Regions from separate parts of the Streptomyces sp. NPDC058650 genome, predicted to be linked through region 3. Evidence: riboswitches for the same ligand, from Rfam matches in the RefSeq annotation. Region 3 holds a riboswitch; each other region holds the start of a gene.
The links. Region 3 has a riboswitch for cyclic di-AMP ahead of ACFWWU_RS06720 (C40 family peptidase). Riboswitches for the same ligand answer to the same signal wherever they lie in the genome.
Positions count from the first base shown of each region.

Region 1: linked by a shared signal. The riboswitch ahead of ACFWWU_RS27640 (transglycosylase family protein) and the one ahead of ACFWWU_RS06720 (C40 family peptidase) in region 3 are both predicted to bind cyclic di-AMP.
Region 2: linked by a shared signal. The riboswitch ahead of ACFWWU_RS14825 (transglycosylase SLT domain-containing protein) and the one ahead of ACFWWU_RS06720 (C40 family peptidase) in region 3 are both predicted to bind cyclic di-AMP.

Region 1 covers NZ_JBHXRL010000018.1:118,227-121,491, reverse strand. The annotation lists gene eno (phosphopyruvate hydratase) at 1-902, opposite strand, end outside; gene ACFWWU_RS27640 (transglycosylase family protein) at 1,234-1,995, opposite strand; cyclic di-AMP (ydaO/yuaA leader) riboswitch at 1,999-2,212, opposite strand; gene ACFWWU_RS27635 (transglycosylase family protein) at 2,427-3,265, opposite strand, start outside.
Region 2 covers NZ_JBHXRL010000007.1:139,950-143,214, forward strand. The annotation lists gene ACFWWU_RS14815 (phosphocholine-specific phospholipase C) at 1-414, shown strand, start outside; gene ACFWWU_RS14820 (hypothetical protein) at 463-1,083, opposite strand; cyclic di-AMP (ydaO/yuaA leader) riboswitch at 1,452-1,636, shown strand; gene ACFWWU_RS14825 (transglycosylase SLT domain-containing protein) at 1,642-2,523, shown strand; gene ACFWWU_RS14830 (alpha/beta family hydrolase) at 2,517-3,265, opposite strand, start outside.
Region 3 covers NZ_JBHXRL010000003.1:131,956-135,220, reverse strand. The annotation lists gene ACFWWU_RS06730 (ATP-dependent Clp protease proteolytic subunit) at 69-692, shown strand; gene ACFWWU_RS06725 (hypothetical protein) at 700-1,005, shown strand; cyclic di-AMP (ydaO/yuaA leader) riboswitch at 1,320-1,526, shown strand; gene ACFWWU_RS06720 (C40 family peptidase) at 1,530-2,006, shown strand; gene ACFWWU_RS06715 (ATP-binding protein) at 2,169-2,597, opposite strand; gene ACFWWU_RS06710 (8-amino-7-oxononanoate synthase) at 2,759-3,265, opposite strand, start outside.

The DNA.
Region 1 (3,265 bases), on a different contig from region 3:
TCGGTGAGGACCTTCCAGCCCGCCCAGTCGTCCTCGTACAGCGGGTCCTCGATGGAGACCATCGGGTACGCGGAGACGAGCTCCTCGTAGTACTCGGTCATCTCGGCGGCCGAGCGGGACTTGCCCTCGAACTCGTACGTGCCGTCCTTGTAGAACTCGGACGCGGCGACGTCGAGCGCGAGCGCGACGTCGGTGCCCGGGGTGTAGCCGGCCTCCTTGATGGCCTCGATGATGAGGTCCAGGGCGGCGCGGTTCGACTCCAGGTTCGGGGCGAAGCCGCCCTCGTCGCCGAGGCCGGTGGAGAGGCCCTTGCGCTTCAGCACGCCCTTGAGGGTGTGGTAGATCTCCGCACCCCAGCGAAGGGCCTCGGAGAAGGACTCCGCGCCGATCGGGGCGATCATGAACTCCTGGATGTCCACGTTGGAGTCGGCGTGCGACCCACCGTTGAGGATGTTCATCATCGGAACGGGCAGCAGGTGCGCGTTCGGGCCGCCGAGGTAGCGGAAGAGCGGGAGGTCCGAGGCCTCGGACGCGGCGTGCGCGACGGCGAGGGAGACGCCGAGGATGGCGTTGGCGCCGAGCGAGCCCTTGTTCTCGGTGGCGTCGAGGTCGAACATGGCCTGGTCGATCAGGCGCTGCTCGGTGGCGTCGTAGCCGACGAGCTCCGGGCCGATCTGCTCGATGACGGCGAGGACGGCCTTCTCGACACCCTTGCCCATGTAGCGGTTCGGGTCACCGTCGCGAAGCTCGATGGCCTCGAACGCGCCGGTGGACGCACCGGACGGAACAGCAGCACGACCGGTGCTGCCGTCGTCGAGGCCGACCTCGACCTCGACCGTGGGGTTACCTCGGGAGTCCAGGATTTCCCGGGCTACGACGACGTCGATGGACGGCACGAGCATCTCCTTTTTGGGATGTGACGCTGGATGTGACGCATGGCCGGTGCAGGGTCGCTTGGCCTTGCGCCAAGAGCCTAACCGGCTCCGGGGCTCCGGTCGGCCGTGCGCCCGCCCCCTGGGACGAAAAAGGACCCAAGGGCATGCATCTCGGGACGAAGGGCCCCAGATCTACTGAGCGGTAACCGTCGGGTCGCCCCGAAGGGGCGCTTCGGAACCCCGGACACACGGAACCCCGGTCCGGCGCGCACGGGGGAGAGTGCGCCGGACCGGGGTGGTCACCGCGGGAGGGTCGTCGGGGTCGGGCGAGCCGCCGGACTCACCCGAGCCGCCGGGCTCACTTGAGGTGGAGCTGCTGGCCCACGTAGATGAGGTCGGCGTTGTCGACGACGTCCTCGTTCAGCTCGAAGAGCTCGGCCCAGCCGCCCTTGACGCCGTGCGCCTCGGCGATCTTGCTGAGGGTGTCGCCGGCGACGACCTTGTACTCGCCGTCACCCTTCTTGACCACCTTGCCGGTCGGGGTGGTGACCGTCTTCTTGGCGGCGGCCTTCGGCGCGGCCTGCTGCTGCGTGGCCTGCTTCGGGGCCTGGCGCTGCTCGCTGCGGGTGGTCGGCTGCTCGGTCGAGCGCTGCTGCGAGGGCTGGGTGCTGCGCTGCGGCTGCTGGGTCTCCTGCTTCGGCGCGGCCTGCTGCTGCGGCGCGCTCTCTGCGGAGCCACCGTCGTACGAGGCGCCGGAGAGGCCCACGCCACAGGACGGCCAGGCGCCCTTGCCCTGGCCCGCGAGGACCTTCTCGGCGATGGCGATCTGCTGGGACTTCGACGCCTGGTTGGCGGTCGAGGCGTAGGCGGTGCCGCCGTACGCGGCCCAGGTGGAGGCGGAGAACTGCAGGCCGCCGTAGTACCCGTTGCCGGTGTTGATGGACCAGTTGCCGCCGGACTCGCACTGGGCGACGCGGTCCCACTCGGAGGACGTGGCGGCCGAGGCGGTGCCCGCGGTCATCAGCGGGGCGGCGACGGCGACACCGGTGACACCGACGAGCGTGACGACCTGGGTGGCCTTGGAGGGACGACGGTGTTTGCCCTTGCCGGAAAACAGCATGGAGATTCTCCTCACCGACGCCTACGAGGTGAGCTGTCGGGTTCGGACCAATGAGTTGTCCGGCCGCGTGTCCTAGCACGCGACTTAACCCCTAGCCGATCGTCGGCCGTCTGTCTCAACGGCCGGGGTCGGCACTTACCTTGGGTCCCCCGCTCCTGCCTACGGCGCTTACGCGACGTTCCCATCGGCCGACGGCAGGATTCGGCGTTTCGGTCGACGGGGCCCGCGGTGGCGAGCGGTTACGACCGTAGACACAGACCCACCGGAAGTTCAAAGAGGCGTATTGCGGAAATATCGCCCCTACTTGCCCTTCGATGGAGGGCGTTTGCGCAGGTGGGAGGTGACGGGGGCAAAGTTCGCGGACGTGACACGCCAGTTGAGGCGAAGAGACCCATGTCTCACTTGCCCAGAACCGGACATATGACCCGGAACTACTCCGCCTTCTCTTCCGAACCGATCGTCAGGTCGAGGCTCTGACCAGGGACGATGAGGTCCGGATCGATGCCCACGGTCCCGCGGTTGGCGTCATAGAGGGCGTTCCACCCTCCGGGGAGTTCGTTCTCCTGTGCAATCTCGGACAGATTGTCGCCGGGCCGCACGGTGTAGGCATCCGAAGTGTCCTGACTGTCCGTTGCGTCCGAATTCTTCGCCTCGTCAGTGACCGGCAGGACGGTAGGACTTTCCGCCAGGTTGTCCGTCGATGAAGCATGTCTGCCGGATTCGACGGAGGTGTCCGTCTTGCCGGTTTCCTCCGGGGCTGCCCCGCCCCGGTGCTTGCCGGTGCCGGGAGTGGCCGACGAGGCGTCACCCTTCGGCACCTCGGGCGATACGGGCGATACGGGCGTCAGGGACGCGTCGGGCGCCGCGGGGGTGGTCGAGGTGCCCGGCGCGGTCGAGGTGCCCGGCGCGGTCGAGGTGCCCGGCGTGGTCGCCGTACCCGGCGCGGCCGGAGTGGTGGCCGCCGTCGCCGGCGCGGTCGGACTGACCGGCGCGGTGGGGCTGACGGGGGCGGTGGGGCTGACGGGCGTGGTGGGCGCGGCGGGGGCCTTCGACGCGGTACGGGGCGGCTCGGCGCCCTCGGTGGCGGGGCCGGACTCCTCCGCGGACTTCTCGGCAGCGGCGGTCTCCGAGGGCGTGACCGGGACGCCCGCGGTCCGGTTCGACTCCGCGACGGGTCCCGTGGGCGTCTTCGTGGCGGCGGTGGGCCCGGGGTTGACCCCGGTGACCTTGCCGTCGTTCGTCAGACCGGCGATGGGCGCGCAGGTGGCCC
Region 2 (3,265 bases), on a different contig from region 3:
TCCGACTACTTCAACATCGGGATCGGGTCGGGCTCCGGGAAGTACGACATCTCGATGATGGGCCCCAACCGCTTCCTGCGGCGCTTCATCGGCGACGCGTCCAAGGCCGGCAAGGCCGTGGAGGTCGCGGCCCGGTTCGCGCCGGAGGCGGGGACGGGCCGGACCGCCCTGTGGTTCAGGATGACCAACACCTCGGCGGGACCGGTGACGTTCACGATCCGTTCGAACGCCTACCGCACGGACGGACCGTGGACCTACACGGTCCCGGCGAACTCCGACCGCGAGGACTTCTTCAACGCGGTGGCCTACAGCGGCGGCTGGTACGACTTCACGATCGTCGCCGACATCGACGGGACCTGGTCACGCCGGTACACCGGCCACATCGAGACCGGAGCCCCGAGCGTCACCGGCTGAACCCTTCGCACACCGGCCGGCGTCACCCGCCGACCTCACCCGCCGGCCTCACCGGCCGGCGTGCGCGGCGCGTCGGATCGTCGCGTCGAGGAGGCCCACCGCCTCGGCGGCCGTACGGCCGGGGGCCCGGTTCCACGGACCGATCAGCTCGCCCCATCCCTGAGAGCGGAGCTCGGTCATGATCCAGGCGGCCGCCTCGTTCATGGTGTCCACACCGCCGTAGCCGAGGCGGTGGGCGGCGAGGAGCGCGCCGCAGACGCAGCGCGCTCCCCGTGCGTCGCGCAGCTTGTACGGGGCGTTCTGCCAGCCCCACTCCGTGAGCACCAGCCGCGCGTAGCCGAGGTGGACCGAGGGGCGCAGCTCGGGGCGGCCGATCCGGCGCCAGGCGTGCAGTCGGTCCGGGAGTACGGCCCCGATGCGGCCGGGCAGCGTGCGTTCGGCGGGGGGCGGCGGCGGGAGCGCGTCGAGCGCGTCGGCCACGAGCCGGTCCACGGACACGGTGAGGAGGGACCGCCAGTCGGCGGGCTCGGGCGTCGGCTCCGGCGCGGGGGCCGGTCGAGCGGGGGCGGTCCAGTCGGTGACGATCCGCTGCCAGGTGGCGCTCTCGAAGAGAGCGGCCGCCTCGCGGTCGAGTCCGTCCGGGCTGAGCGGGGCGATGGAGGTCGGCATCCGGGAGGCTCCTGGGTCGGGGGGGACTCCATCTTTCAAGAAGAATGTCTGGTTTGCGACTTTTGCCCGCACCGGGCGTGCCCCTCACGCCCGGTGCGGGCGAACAGCCCAGCCCGGGTAATTTCCGCTCATTTACTCACCAACGGAATTACATCGCATATTCGGACATTACCCTCCTGGTGATGCGGTTCACTTTCTCTCGCCCCCGCCAGGGACCCGTACACCCGCAGGCCTTACCGCGCACGGAAGTTCATCGGATCCCGAGTGCGGTCGATCTTGAATTCCTTGAATTCGGAGATCCAATTCCGGCTGCGAACGTTCGGCTCCTCTTGTTATCCGCCGCAATGCTGGCCTACGGTCACCCCCATTCGAGCGGAACGCCTAATCCTGCCGCCGCCCGAAAACACCTCCCTTTCACCCGACGGCAGGAGCGGGGGACCCACGAATTCGCCGGTCCGGAATCCGGAACGGCTCGGGGTGCAGCCGCGTGCGCGCGGCCGGACATCTCCCGTCCGAACCCGACAGCTCACCCCGCAGGCGCCGGAGAGGAAATCCGTCATGCCTGCACACGGTAAGCACCGCCGCCCCCGACGCCGCACCGTCTCCCGCGGCCTCGCACTCGCCGGCACGGGCGGGGCCGCGCTGGCCCTGCCGCTGGTCGTCCCCGCGACGGCCGGCGCCGAGACCGTTTCGGCCGCACCCAAGATCGCCGCGCAGTCCTTCGCGGCGCAGCCCGCCACCGCTCCGGCCGCCGCTCCCTCGGCCCCCGCCGCCGCGCGCACGTACACCGTCGTGAGTGGTGACTCGCTTTCCCTGATCGCCCAGAAGAAGGGAATTCAGGGCGGCTGGAAGTCGATATACCAGGCCAACAAATCCGTCGTGGGTGACAATCCGTCACTCATTCACCCCGGTCTCGAACTGACGATTCGTCGGGATTCCGCGAAGCCCGCCCCGGCGGCCGCGACCGCACAGAAGAAGAGCTCCACGACCACTGAGCGGGCGAGCCGCTCCCAGCGCCGTGCAGCGGCTCCGGCCCCCGCCTCGGGTGCCTCCGCCGCGCAGGCGGCGCCCGCCGCCGCGCCCGCCGTCAAGGCCGCCCCGGCCGCCGCCACCCAGTACGCCGACAACCTCGACGGCTGGATCCGCGAGTCGCTGGACATCATGGCCCAGCGCGGCATCCCCGGTTCGTACGACGGAATCCTCCGCAACGTCATGCGCGAGTCCTCCGGCAACCCCCGGGCCATCAACCTCTGGGACTCGAACGCCGTGGCCGGCACCCCCTCGAAGGGTCTGCTCCAGGTCATCCAGCCGACCTTCGACGCCTACCACGTGCCGGGCACGTCCACGGACCTGTTCGACCCGGTCGCCAACATCACGGCCGCCTGCAACTACGCGGCCGACCGCTACGGCTCCATCGACAACGTCAACGGGGCCTACTGACGCCGGAACCACTCGGCGAACCAGTCCGTGGCGAGCTCCGCCACCTCCTCCAGGGCACCCGGCTCCTCGAAGAGGTGAGTGGCGCCGGGGACGACGGTCAGCCGGTTCTCGCAGCGCAGCAGGGCCTGGGCGCGTCTGTTGAGGTCCAGCACCAGCGCGTCCCGGCCGCCCACCACCAGGAGGGTCGGGGCGCGCACCCGGCCCAGGTGCTCGCCCGCCAGGTCGGGCCGGCCACCGCGTGAGACGACGGCGGCGACGCCGGAACCGGGATCGGCCGCCGCCCACAGCGCGGCGGCCGCACCCGTGCTCGCCCCGAAGTAGCCGAGCGGCAGATCGCCGCCCTCGGGGTGCCCGGCCAGCCAGTCCGTGGCGCTCGCGAGCCGTCCGGCGAGCAGCGGGGTGTCGAAGACGTGGGCCCGGTCGGTCGCCTCGGCCTCGGTGAGCAGGTCGAACAGCAGCGTGCCGAGACCGGCCCGGTTCAGGGCCGCCGCGACCGCGCGGTTCCGCGGGCTGTGCCGGCTGCTGCCGCTTCCATGGGCGAAGAGGACGATGCCGGTCGCCCCGTCGGGGACGGCGAGCCGTCCGGCGAGGGTGGCACCGGTCGCCGGGATCCGGACGTCCGTGTCCCGGACGACGGGGTCGCGCGCGGCCCGGCTGCGGGCGAGGCAGTCGAGCACCTCCGCGTCGGACGTCTGCGAGAAGTCGCGGTAGAACTGGCCGATCGCGTAGAAGAAGTCGGGCT
Region 3 (3,265 bases):
CTCCCCATCTTACGGCCTGTACGTCCTGTACATTTTTGACAGAGACAGATCGATGGAGGTGCTCAGCCATGGACGCGCGCTACGTTCTGCCCGAGTTCACGGAGCGGGCCAGCTTCGGGACCCGGACCCTCGACCCGTACTCGAAGCTCCTCGAGTCCCGGATCGTGTTCCTCGGCACGCCGGTCGACGAGACCTCGGCCAACGACGCCATCGCCCAGTTCCTGTACCTCGACCACGCGGCGCCGGGCCAGGACATCTCCCTCTACATCAACTCCCCCGGCGGCTCCGTCACCGCCATGACCTCGATCTACGACACGATGCGGACGCTCTCCTGCGACGTGGAGACCACCTGCCTGGGCCAGGCCGTCTCCACCGCGGCCGTCCTGTTCGCGGCCGGCACGCCGGGCAAGCGTCTGATCCTGCCCGGCGCCCGGGTCACGCTCCGGCAGCCAACCCTGGACGAGCCCCTCCAGGGACAGCTCAGCGACCTCGACCTCCAGGCGAGCGAACTGCTGCGGCTGCGCGCGCTGGTCGCCGGGCTGCTCGCCGAGCACACCGGGCAGGAGCGGGAGCGGATCGACGCCGACATCGACCGCCTGACCGTCCTGGACGCACCGGCGGCCGTCGCGTACGGCCTGGCGGACCACGTCGTCGTGAACCGGCGCTCCGCCGCCGGCGGTACGGCACGGTGAAGCGGCCGTGGTCCCCGAGCTGCCGCCGCTGCCGGCCCTGACCCGGGCCGAGGGCGACCTCATCGACGCGTACCTCGAAGTCGTCGACCTCCTCGGCAAGATCAATCCATCCAGAAGTACGCATACCTATGGGGCGTTGCGTGCGGCGCAGGCCCTGGTGGGACGCGCGGAGGCGCTGCGCGAGGCCCTGACGCTCATGCATAAACGGGGCGAGACCGACGTCCACGCGGACACATTGGCGCGCGCCCTAAGGGTGTTGAACGGAGAGCGCCGGGCCGACCGGGTCACCGTCCCCCGGACTCGCGCGAGTTGACATTTCCGCGTGTCGTGTCCAGGGCCGGTCGGGCGACACGCAACGCAGAATCCCTCCCCCGTTCGGCGTAGTCGACGAGTCGACATATGAAGCGGGCGAGTTGCGCAACAGGTGTACGCATTTGGCGGAATCGAACGTTCCATCGCTGGTACGCGGCTCGTAGGCCAAACCTCCGAAGATCACAAAGGCGGTCTGTCCACCCGAACGGATCAGTCGTGAGGAGCCTCACATATCGCCGTTTCAGCTCGGTTTTCGCCCATGTCGTGGGTCAAGATCCCTGTCGACGACAAGCCCCCGCCACCGCGGCGGGGCGGTCCGGGCGGACGCCGAGTCCTGCCGCTGTCCCGGACGTCTGGTCGACAGGAGTGGATCGGCAGGAGTGGAGGACCCAATCAGTACGGAACGTTCGCGCTGTCACCGCAGCGGGCCCGTTCCTTGGGGTGAAGCCGCAGCCGCGGCCGGGCATCTTCGCCAGCCCGAACCCGACAGGTCATCCTTCGCAGGCGGCTGACGAAGGGTTGCGCATGACCGCGCAGATGCATGTCCCGTCCCTGCTGTCCCGGGCCGGAGCCGTCTCGGCTCTCACCCTCGCCGCCGTCGGCGGCACGCTGTTCGCACCAGGCGCGGCATCGGAGGCCCAGGCAGCGACGACACACGCGAACAAGGCACTGAGCGTCGCCGCGTCGAAGAAAGGATCGCCCTACCGGTACGGATCGACCGGACCCACCCGGTTCGACTGCTCCGGTCTGACGCTCTACGCGTACAAGAAGGCGGGCAAGTCGCTGCCTCGCACCGCGCAGCAGCAGTACAACAAGTCCCGGCACATCTCCTCGTCCAGCCGGCAGAAGGGCGACCTGGTCTTCTTCCACTCCGGCGGGAGGGTCTACCACGTCGGCATCTACGCCGGCAGCGGCAAGATCTGGCACTCGCCCAAGACGGGCTCCTGGGTGAAGCTCGACAAGATCTGGTCGTCGAAGGTCTACTACGGCCGCGTCCGATGACGGACCCCGGGAACTGACCCGACCGAGCCGGAGGGTGCGGTGGCGCCGCCGCACTCCTTGCTCACCAGCACGCCTCGCTCACCAGCACCCCTCGCTCAGTCGGACGCCTCACTCAGCCGCACGCCTCACTCAGCCGCATGCCTCTCCTCGACGGTACGAGCCCTACACCGGGGCCATCGTCCACGGGAGGGTGATCCAGACGGTCTTGCCACCCTCCTCGGTCGGCGTGACCGAGAGGCGGCCGCCGGCCTCCGCCGCGAGGACGCGGATGATGACCATGCCGCGACCGTTGTCCTGCTGGACCGCCGCCGGAAGGCGGCGGGGCCAACGGGGATGACTGTCGGTCACACCGATGTGCAGGCGCTCCTCCCGCTCCAGGCGGAGGTCGACCGTGAAGGTGGGCGACTGCCCGAAGGTGTGCTGGACGGCGTTGGTGGCCAGTTCCGAGACGATCAGCCGGATCGAGTCCGCGATCTCCGCGTCGTCGTCGAGCCCCCAGTCCCCCAGGACGTCCGCGACGTATCTCCGTGCCGTGCGGACCGACGCGGGATCGCTCGGCAGAGTGACGGATACTTCCTGATGGTCTGCCATGGCGGCGCTGTCCCTTTCCCGCCGGGGACACCACCCCGGATTGCGCTTCGCGTCAGAGTGCAACCGATCGTGCCGCCCCGTACGGCCTTCCACCACGAAATGCGGGGATCTATCGCCCGAAGCGGTGAACTCTGCTGCCCGAGAACGCTCTTGGGGTCGCCTCAGGCGGCGGGCGCGGTACGCAGGATCGTCTCCACCGCCCGTCCGAGCTCGGCGTCCGTGAGGTCGGCGCGGGCCGTGAGCCGGAGCCGCGAGATGCCGTCCGGCACGGACGGGGGCCGGAAGCAACCGACCGCCAGACCCTGTTCGCGGCAGTCGGCCGCCCAGCGCAGCGCCGCCTCGGGCGAGGGGGCGCGCACCGAGACCACGGCCGCGTCCGGCCGCGCGGCGGTCAGTCCGGCCGCCGTGAGGCGCTCGTACAAGGTGGTGGCGACGGCCCGCGCCCGCCCGGCGAGCGCCGGCTCGGCGGCGATCAGCCGCAGGCTCGCCAGCGCGCCGCCCGCCGCGGCCGGGGCGAGCCCGGTGTCGAAGATGAAGGTGCGCGCCGCGTTCACCAGGTGCTCGACGACCCGGGCGGGGCCGAGGACCGCGCCGCCCTGACTGCCCAGGGACTTGGAGAGGGTGAGGGTCGCGACGACGTCCTCGTCGCCCGCGAGGCCGGTTTCGTG